3 regions of the Streptomyces sp. NPDC007991 genome follow, and region 1 is predicted to be linked to each of the others. Evidence: predicted binding sites of a transcription regulator. Region 1 holds the regulator's gene; each other region holds the start of a gene.

Region 1 (2,263 bases):
GACCAGGTCGCCGCAGAAGACGACCTCCGGATCCCCCGGCACCAGCACCGCCAGGTCGTGCGCGGTGTGCCCCGGGCCCACGTTCGCCAGCAGCACCTGGCGTCCGCCGCCCAGGTCGAGGGTCCACTCGCCGGAGACCATGTGGCGGGGCGCGACCAGCCGGTCCGCGGCCTCCCGCGCGATGCTCTCCGCCAGGCCGTGGCGCACCGCGTCCGCGCGCAGCTCCTCGCGGTCCCGCAGGCGCGTCAGCAGCGCGTCCACGCCCACCGCTCCGAACACCTCCGCGTCCGTGAACTCCGCCACCCCGAAGACATGGTCGAAGTGGGGATGGGTCAGCGCGAGATGCGTCACACGGTGACCGGTGAGCGACCGCGCCTGCTCGCGCAACCGCGCGCCCTCGGCCGGGCTCGACCCCGCGTCGATCATGAGGACCGCGCCCTCACCGGCGACCAGCCCCGCCGTGCAGTCCCACACCGGGAGCCGGCACCGCCCCACCCCGTGGGCCACGCGCTCCCATCCGAGCTCTTCCCAAGTCACCGTCATACGGCGACGCTAGCGGTGACCGCCGCCCGGGGCACGACAGCACGCGACCAGCCTTGCCGGGGGTGTACCTCACCGCCGTACACTGGGCGGGGAATGCTGGCACTCGCACGCGCAGAGTGCCAGGCCCCACAGGCAGGACACCGGGCGGACGACTTCTGGAGGTGCGCGCGAATGCTCAGTGAACGCAGGCTTCAGGTGCTGCGCGCCATCGTCCAGGACTACGTCGGCACCGAGGAGCCGGTGGGCTCCAAGGCCCTCACCGAGCGGCACAACCTCGGCGTCTCGCCGGCCACCGTCCGCAACGACATGGCGGCTCTGGAGGACGAGGGGTACATCGCCCAGCCGCACACCAGCGCCGGGCGCATCCCCACCGACAAGGGCTACCGGCTCTTCGTGGACAAGCTGGCCGGCGTCAAGCCGATGACCGCGCCCGAGCGGCGCGCGATCCAGAACTTCCTCGAGGGCGCCGTCGACCTCGACGACGTCGTGGCGCGGACGGTACGGCTGCTGGCGCAGCTCACGCGCCAGGTCGCCGTCGTGCAGTACCCGTCGCTGACCCGCTCGACCGTGCGGCACGTGGAGCTGCTCGCTCTCGCGCCCGCGCGGCTGATGCTCGTGCTGATCACGGACACCGGGCGGGTCGAGCAGCGCGTGGTCGACTGCCCGGCGCCCTTCGGCGAGGCCTCGCTCGCGGATCTGCGCGCGCGGCTCAACAGCCGGGTGGCGAACCGCCGTTTCACGGATGTGCCGAGTCTGGTGGAGGATCTGCCGGAGGCGTTCGAGCACGAGGACCGGGGTACGGTCTCCACGGTGCTCTCCACACTTCTGGAGACGCTCGTCGAGGAGAACGAGGAGCGGCTGATGATCGGCGGCACCGCCAACCTGACCCGCTTCGGGCATGACTTTCCCCTCACGATCCGGCCGGTGCTGGAGGCGCTTGAGGAGCAGGTGGTGCTCCTCAAGCTGCTCGGCGAGGCGCAGGATCCGGGCGTGACCGTACGGATCGGTCATGAGAACGCCCACGAAGGACTCAACTCCACGTCCGTCGTGTCGGTCGGCTACGGTTCGGGCGGCGAGGCTGTCGCCAAGCTCGGCGTGGTCGGACCGACCCGCATGGACTACCCGGGAACGATGGGAGCGGTACGCGCAGTGGCACGGTACGTCGGACAGATCCTGGCGGAGTCGTAGTGGCCACGGACTACTACGCCGTACTCGGCGTGCGCCGCGACGCGTCGCAGGAAGAGATCAAGAAGGCCTTCCGGCGGCTCGCGCGCGAGCTGCATCCGGACGTCAACCCCGATCCGAAGACCCAGGAGCGGTTCAAGGAGATCAACGCCGCTTACGAGGTGCTGTCGGACCCGCAGAAGAAGCAGGTCTACGACCTCGGCGGCGACCCGCTCTCGCAGGCCGGAGGCGGCGGAGCGGGCGGCTTCGGAGCCGGTGGCTTCGGGAACTTCTCCGACATCATGGACGCGTTCTTCGGCACGGCGTCGCAGCGCGGTCCGCGCTCGCGCACCCGCCGCGGCCAGGACGCGATGATCCGCATCGAGGTGGAACTCGACGAGGCGGCCTTCGGCACGACGAAGGACATCCAGGTCGACACGGCGGTCGTCTGCAACACCTGTAACGGTGAGGGCGCGGCGCCGGGGACCTCCGCACAGACGTGTGACATGTGCCGCGGCCGCGGTGAGGTGTCCCAGGTCACGCGGTCCTTCCTCGG
Region 2 (2,263 bases), on a different contig from region 1:
ACAGCCCCGCGCCCCTAGGTGCGCCCCCAGCCGTAGCTTCAATCAAAACCGGAGGTCATACCCCGATGAGCGTCACCGTTCGTATCCCCACCATCCTGCGTACCTACACCGGCGGGCAGGCCGAGGTCGCCGCCGAGGGGGCGACCCTCGGCGAGGTCATCGCCGATCTGGAGAAGAACCACACCGGGATCGCCGCCCGGGTGCTGGACGACCAGGGCAAGCTGCGCCGGTTCGTCAACGTGTACGTCAACGACGACGACGTGCGGTTCGAGCAGGGTCTGGAGACGGCGACGCCGGACGGCGCCGGGGTGTCGATCATCCCCGCCGTCGCGGGTGGCTGAACCGGTCGACCGGCTTGATTGTTACCTTCGGTAACGGCGGTCACTGAGAGTTCATCGAATTGCCCCCTCCGTGAGAGAAGCGGAGGGGGCAATTCTGTGTGATTGAGCGCGGTACAGTTGGGGAACGCAGCGCCGATCTCCCGATCGGGAGCCCTGGATTCCCGCCGCGCGCCCGACAAGATGTAGCCAAAGTGTGTGTATCTTTCGCGGCTTTCGTTCCTTTTGTGTGGCCCGACTTGCCCTGAAGTCTGGCGAATTCTCCCTACATTCCGGACCCCGCGCGTCCAGAATTCTCGTCCGATTGACCTGTTGCAGACGGCAGTTGGACAGATACATTCGGCCGCGGTCGACGCGTTCCGGCGCACGCCCCCAACCGTGGGGGGTGAGGTCTGACCCGGGTCCGCGAAGTGTGGATCTGTGCAAGGGCCAGTAATAGGGGAGTTAGGCATGGCTCAGGGCACCGTCAAGTGGTTCAACGCGGAGAAGGGGTACGGCTTCATCGCGGTCGACGGTGGTGCGGATGTTTTCGTCCACTACAGTGCGATCCAGATGGACGGCTACCGCACCCTGGAAGAGGGCCAGCGGGTCGAGTTCGAGATCTCGCAGGGCCAGAAGGGACCGCAGGCCGACATGGTTCGCGTCTCTGCCTGAACGCGCACCACGACCAAGCGCAAGCGACCGGTCTTCTCTGAAGGGCCCGCACCCCCCGGGGTGCGGGCCCTTCGGCCTGCCCGTGGCCTGCGGGCCGAGCCGGGTGCGCCCTGTTCGCCGGAGGCTGAGCGCCCGCCCGAACCGTGGGAGTCGCTTGCACTCGCCATGCCCGAGTGCTAATCATTGCGTTAGCACTCTGAAGGTGAGAGTGACAACGTAAGGACCGGGTCGGTGAGGCCCGCAGGCCGGGTGGGAAGGAACCACGAGGTCGGCGAGCCGTCCGTCGCGGGCGCGGGCGCGGTCCGAAGTAATCACCCCCAGTCCTGGAGGGACCACTTCACATGGCCAAGATCATCGCGTTCGACGAGGAGGCGCGGCGCGGCCTCGAGCGCGGCATGAACCAGCTCGCGGACGCCGTCAAGGTGACGCTCGGCCCCAAGGGCCGCAACGTCGTCCTCGAGAAGAAGTGGGGCGCCCCCACGATCACCAACGATGGTGTGTCCATCGCCAAGGAGATCGAACTCGAGGACCCGTACGAGAAGATCGGCGCCGAGCTGGTCAAGGAAGTCGCCAAGAAGACGGACGACGTCGCCGGTGACGGTACGACCACCGCGACCGTGCTCGCCCAGGCCCTGGTCAAGGAAGGCCTGCGCAACGTAGCCGCCGGTGCCAACCCGATGGCCCTCAAGCGCGGTATCGAGCGCGCCGTCGAGGCCGTCTCCGCCGCCCTGCTGGAGCAGGCGAAGGACGTCGAGACCAAGGAGCAGATCGCCTCCACGGCCTCCATCTCCGCCGCCGACACCCAGATCGGCGAGCTCATCGCCGAGGCGATGGACAAGGTCGGCAAGGAAGGCGTCATCACCGTCGAGGAGTCCCAGACCTTCGGTCTGGAGCTGGAGCTCACCGAGGGTATGCGCTTCGACAAGGGCTACATCTCGGCGTACTTCGCCACCGACATGGAGCGTATGGAGGCCGTCCTCGACGACCCGTACATCCTGATCGCCAACTCGAAGATCAGCAACGTCAAGGACCTGCTGCCGCTCCTCGAGAAGGTCATGCAGTCCGGCAAGCCGCTGCTGATCATCGCCGAGGACGTCGAGGGCGAGGCCCTGTCGACCCTGGTCGTCAACAAGATCCGCGGCACCTTCAAGTCCGTCGCCGTCAAGGCCCCGGGCTTCGGCGACCGCCGCAAGGCGATGCTGCAGGACATCGGCATCCTCACCGGCGGCGAGGTGATCTCCGAGGAGGTCGGCCTCAAGCTGGAGAACGCC
Region 3 (2,263 bases), on a different contig from region 1:
GCCTTCCTCAGCGGCTACCTGATCAGGAACGGCTACGGCTACTTCGAGCAGATGCAGGACCGGGGCGTGGTCCTGAACAACCACACCCTCCGCCACCGCCTCATGCGGGGCATGTCGTACAGCGCCCAGAAGCGCGAGATCTGCGGCATGCAGCGCCTCATCGAGAAGCGCTACGGCAAGCGCCCGACCCTCTTCCGCCCGCCCTACGGCAGCTACGACGGGGCGACCCTGCGCGCCGCCAAGGCCTGCGGCATCGAGTACGCGCCCCTCTGGAACGAGGAGGTCTTCGCCGACCACTGGGAGTACCGCGAGGGGGACCGGAGACTGCGCCCGGGCGACATCGTCCTCACCCACTTCCGCGGCCGCGACCAGTGGCCGGGCACGATGCCCGACATGATCCGCCGCTTCCTGAACAAGGTCACGGCCGAGGGGTACGCGGTGGGCCGGCTGGAGGACTACCTGTGAGGCGGCGGTCACCGGCCGCCGTGGTGTGCGCGGGAGTGATCCTGCTGGCCGGATGCGCCGGGGTCGCGGAGGAGCGCACGGAGGCGGACGGCCGGGGCCAGTCCCCGGCGCACGCGCCGAGCGACATCGGCGGGCCGGACCGGGGCAGTCTCGCGCCCGTCGTCGACCACGTCCGCACCCGCGACCGGGTGGTCTTCCTGACCTACGACGACGGAGCCGAACGCGACCCCTCCTTCGTCGGACTCGTCCGCGAACGGCGGCTTCCGGTCAGCATGTTCCTCACGGACAGCGTCGTGGGGCCCGGCTACGGCCACTTCGCGCGGCTGCGCGCGGTCGGCGCGTCCCTCCAGAACCACACCCTCGACCACTCCGCCCTGCGCGGCCTGCCCTACGCCGGCCAGCGCGCCGAGATCTGCGGCCAGCAGGACAAACTCCGCTCCCGCTTCGGCATCCGCCCCCGCCTCTTCCGCCCGCCCTACGGCACGTACGACACGACGACCCTGCGCGCCGCCGCCGACTGCGGCATCCGGGCGGTCGTCCTGTGGCGGGCGTCCCTGGACCCCGGCGGCGCCCTGACGTACACGCGCGGCAAGCCCGCCCTGCGCCCGGGCGACATCGTCTCCGTACCGTCGGGCGAGCCCGCGTCCCTGACGCTCACAGAACGGACGGAGCGCCTGCTGAGGCAGATCGAGGGCAGGGGGCTGCGGGTGGGGCGGTTGGAGGACTACCTCTGACTCCTGCGCGGACGAGGCGGTCCAGGCCGACGCGCCGCAGGCAATTGGCACTCCGCTTGACCGAGTGCTAATCGCAGTCATAGTCTCGGCTCTGGCACTCCCCACTGGAGAGTGCCAACACAGCGACGGGCAGGTCCGGCACCCGCGACGACGGATCCACCTGGTCGCCACCTCAGACAGTTAACCCCGTGAGATCTCCGAAGGGGGAGGTCGGATCGTGACGACCACCAGCTCCAAGGTTGCCATCAAGCCGCTCGAGGACCGCATCGTGGTCCAGCCGCTCGACGCCGAGCAGACCACCGCCTCTGGCCTGGTCATCCCGGACACCGCCAAGGAGAAGCCCCAGGAGGGCGTCGTCCTGGCCGTGGGCCCGGGCCGCTTCGAGGACGGCAACCGTCTTCCGCTCGACGTCTCCGTCGGCGACGTCGTGCTCTACAGCAAGTACGGCGGCACCGAGGTGAAGTACAACGGCGAGGAGTACCTCGTCCTCTCGGCCCGCGACGTGCTCGCGATCGTCGAGAAGTAATTCACCCCAAGCACATTGCTTTGAGCTGCGCCCCTGGCCCCCCGCGATCGCTAAGAAGCCGGGCGCCCGGGGCGCAGTGCCGTTAACCCTGATTCCGGAAGAGGGCTCACGCTCCCATGGCGAAGATCCTGAAGTTCGACGAGGACGCCCGTCGCGCCCTCGAGCGCGGCGTCAACAAGCTTGCCGACACGGTCAAGGTGACGATCGGCCCCAAGGGCCGCAACGTCGTCATCGACAAGAAGTTCGGCGCCCCCACCATCACCAACGACGGTGTCACGATCGCCCGCGAGGTCGAGATCGAGGACCCGTACGAGAACCTCGGTGCCCAGCTGGTCAAGGAGGTGGCGACCAAGACCAACGACATCGCGGGTGACGGTACGACCACCGCGACCGTGCTCGCCCAGGCGCTCGTGCGCGAGGGCCTGAAGAACGTCGCCGCCGGTGCCTCCCCGGCCGCCCTGAAGAAGGGCATCGACGCCGCCGTCGCCGCGATCTCCGAGGACCTGCTCGCCTCGGCCCGCCCGATCGACGAGAAGTC

Evidence for each region. Region 1 encodes HrcA, which represses chaperone genes, less so after heat shock. Its sites were predicted from a motif close to TTNGCACTCNGNNNNNCNGAGTGCNAA; they were not measured.
Region 2: groL (chaperonin GroEL) is a predicted target of HrcA. The motif match lies at 1,146-1,172, and genes of this name have one in related genera.
Region 3: groES (co-chaperone GroES) is a predicted target of HrcA. The motif match lies at 1,244-1,270, and genes of this name have one in related genera.

Annotation. Positions count from the first base shown of each region.
Region 1 is NZ_JBIBJD010000002.1:528,565-530,827, reverse strand. It holds gene ACFZDA_RS06535 (MBL fold metallo-hydrolase) at 1-543, opposite strand, end outside; gene hrcA (heat-inducible transcriptional repressor HrcA) at 715-1,731, shown strand; gene dnaJ (molecular chaperone DnaJ) at 1,731-2,263, shown strand, end outside.
Region 2 is NZ_JBIBJD010000003.1:176,241-178,503, forward strand. It holds gene ACFZDA_RS09235 (ubiquitin-like small modifier protein 1) at 66-341, shown strand; gene ACFZDA_RS09240 (cold-shock protein) at 789-992, shown strand; gene groL (chaperonin GroEL) at 1,334-2,263, shown strand, end outside.
Region 3 is NZ_JBIBJD010000007.1:137,817-140,079, forward strand. It holds gene ACFZDA_RS21325 (polysaccharide deacetylase family protein) at 1-465, shown strand, start outside; gene ACFZDA_RS21330 (polysaccharide deacetylase family protein) at 462-1,199, shown strand; gene groES (co-chaperone GroES) at 1,417-1,725, shown strand; gene groL (chaperonin GroEL) at 1,842-2,263, shown strand, end outside.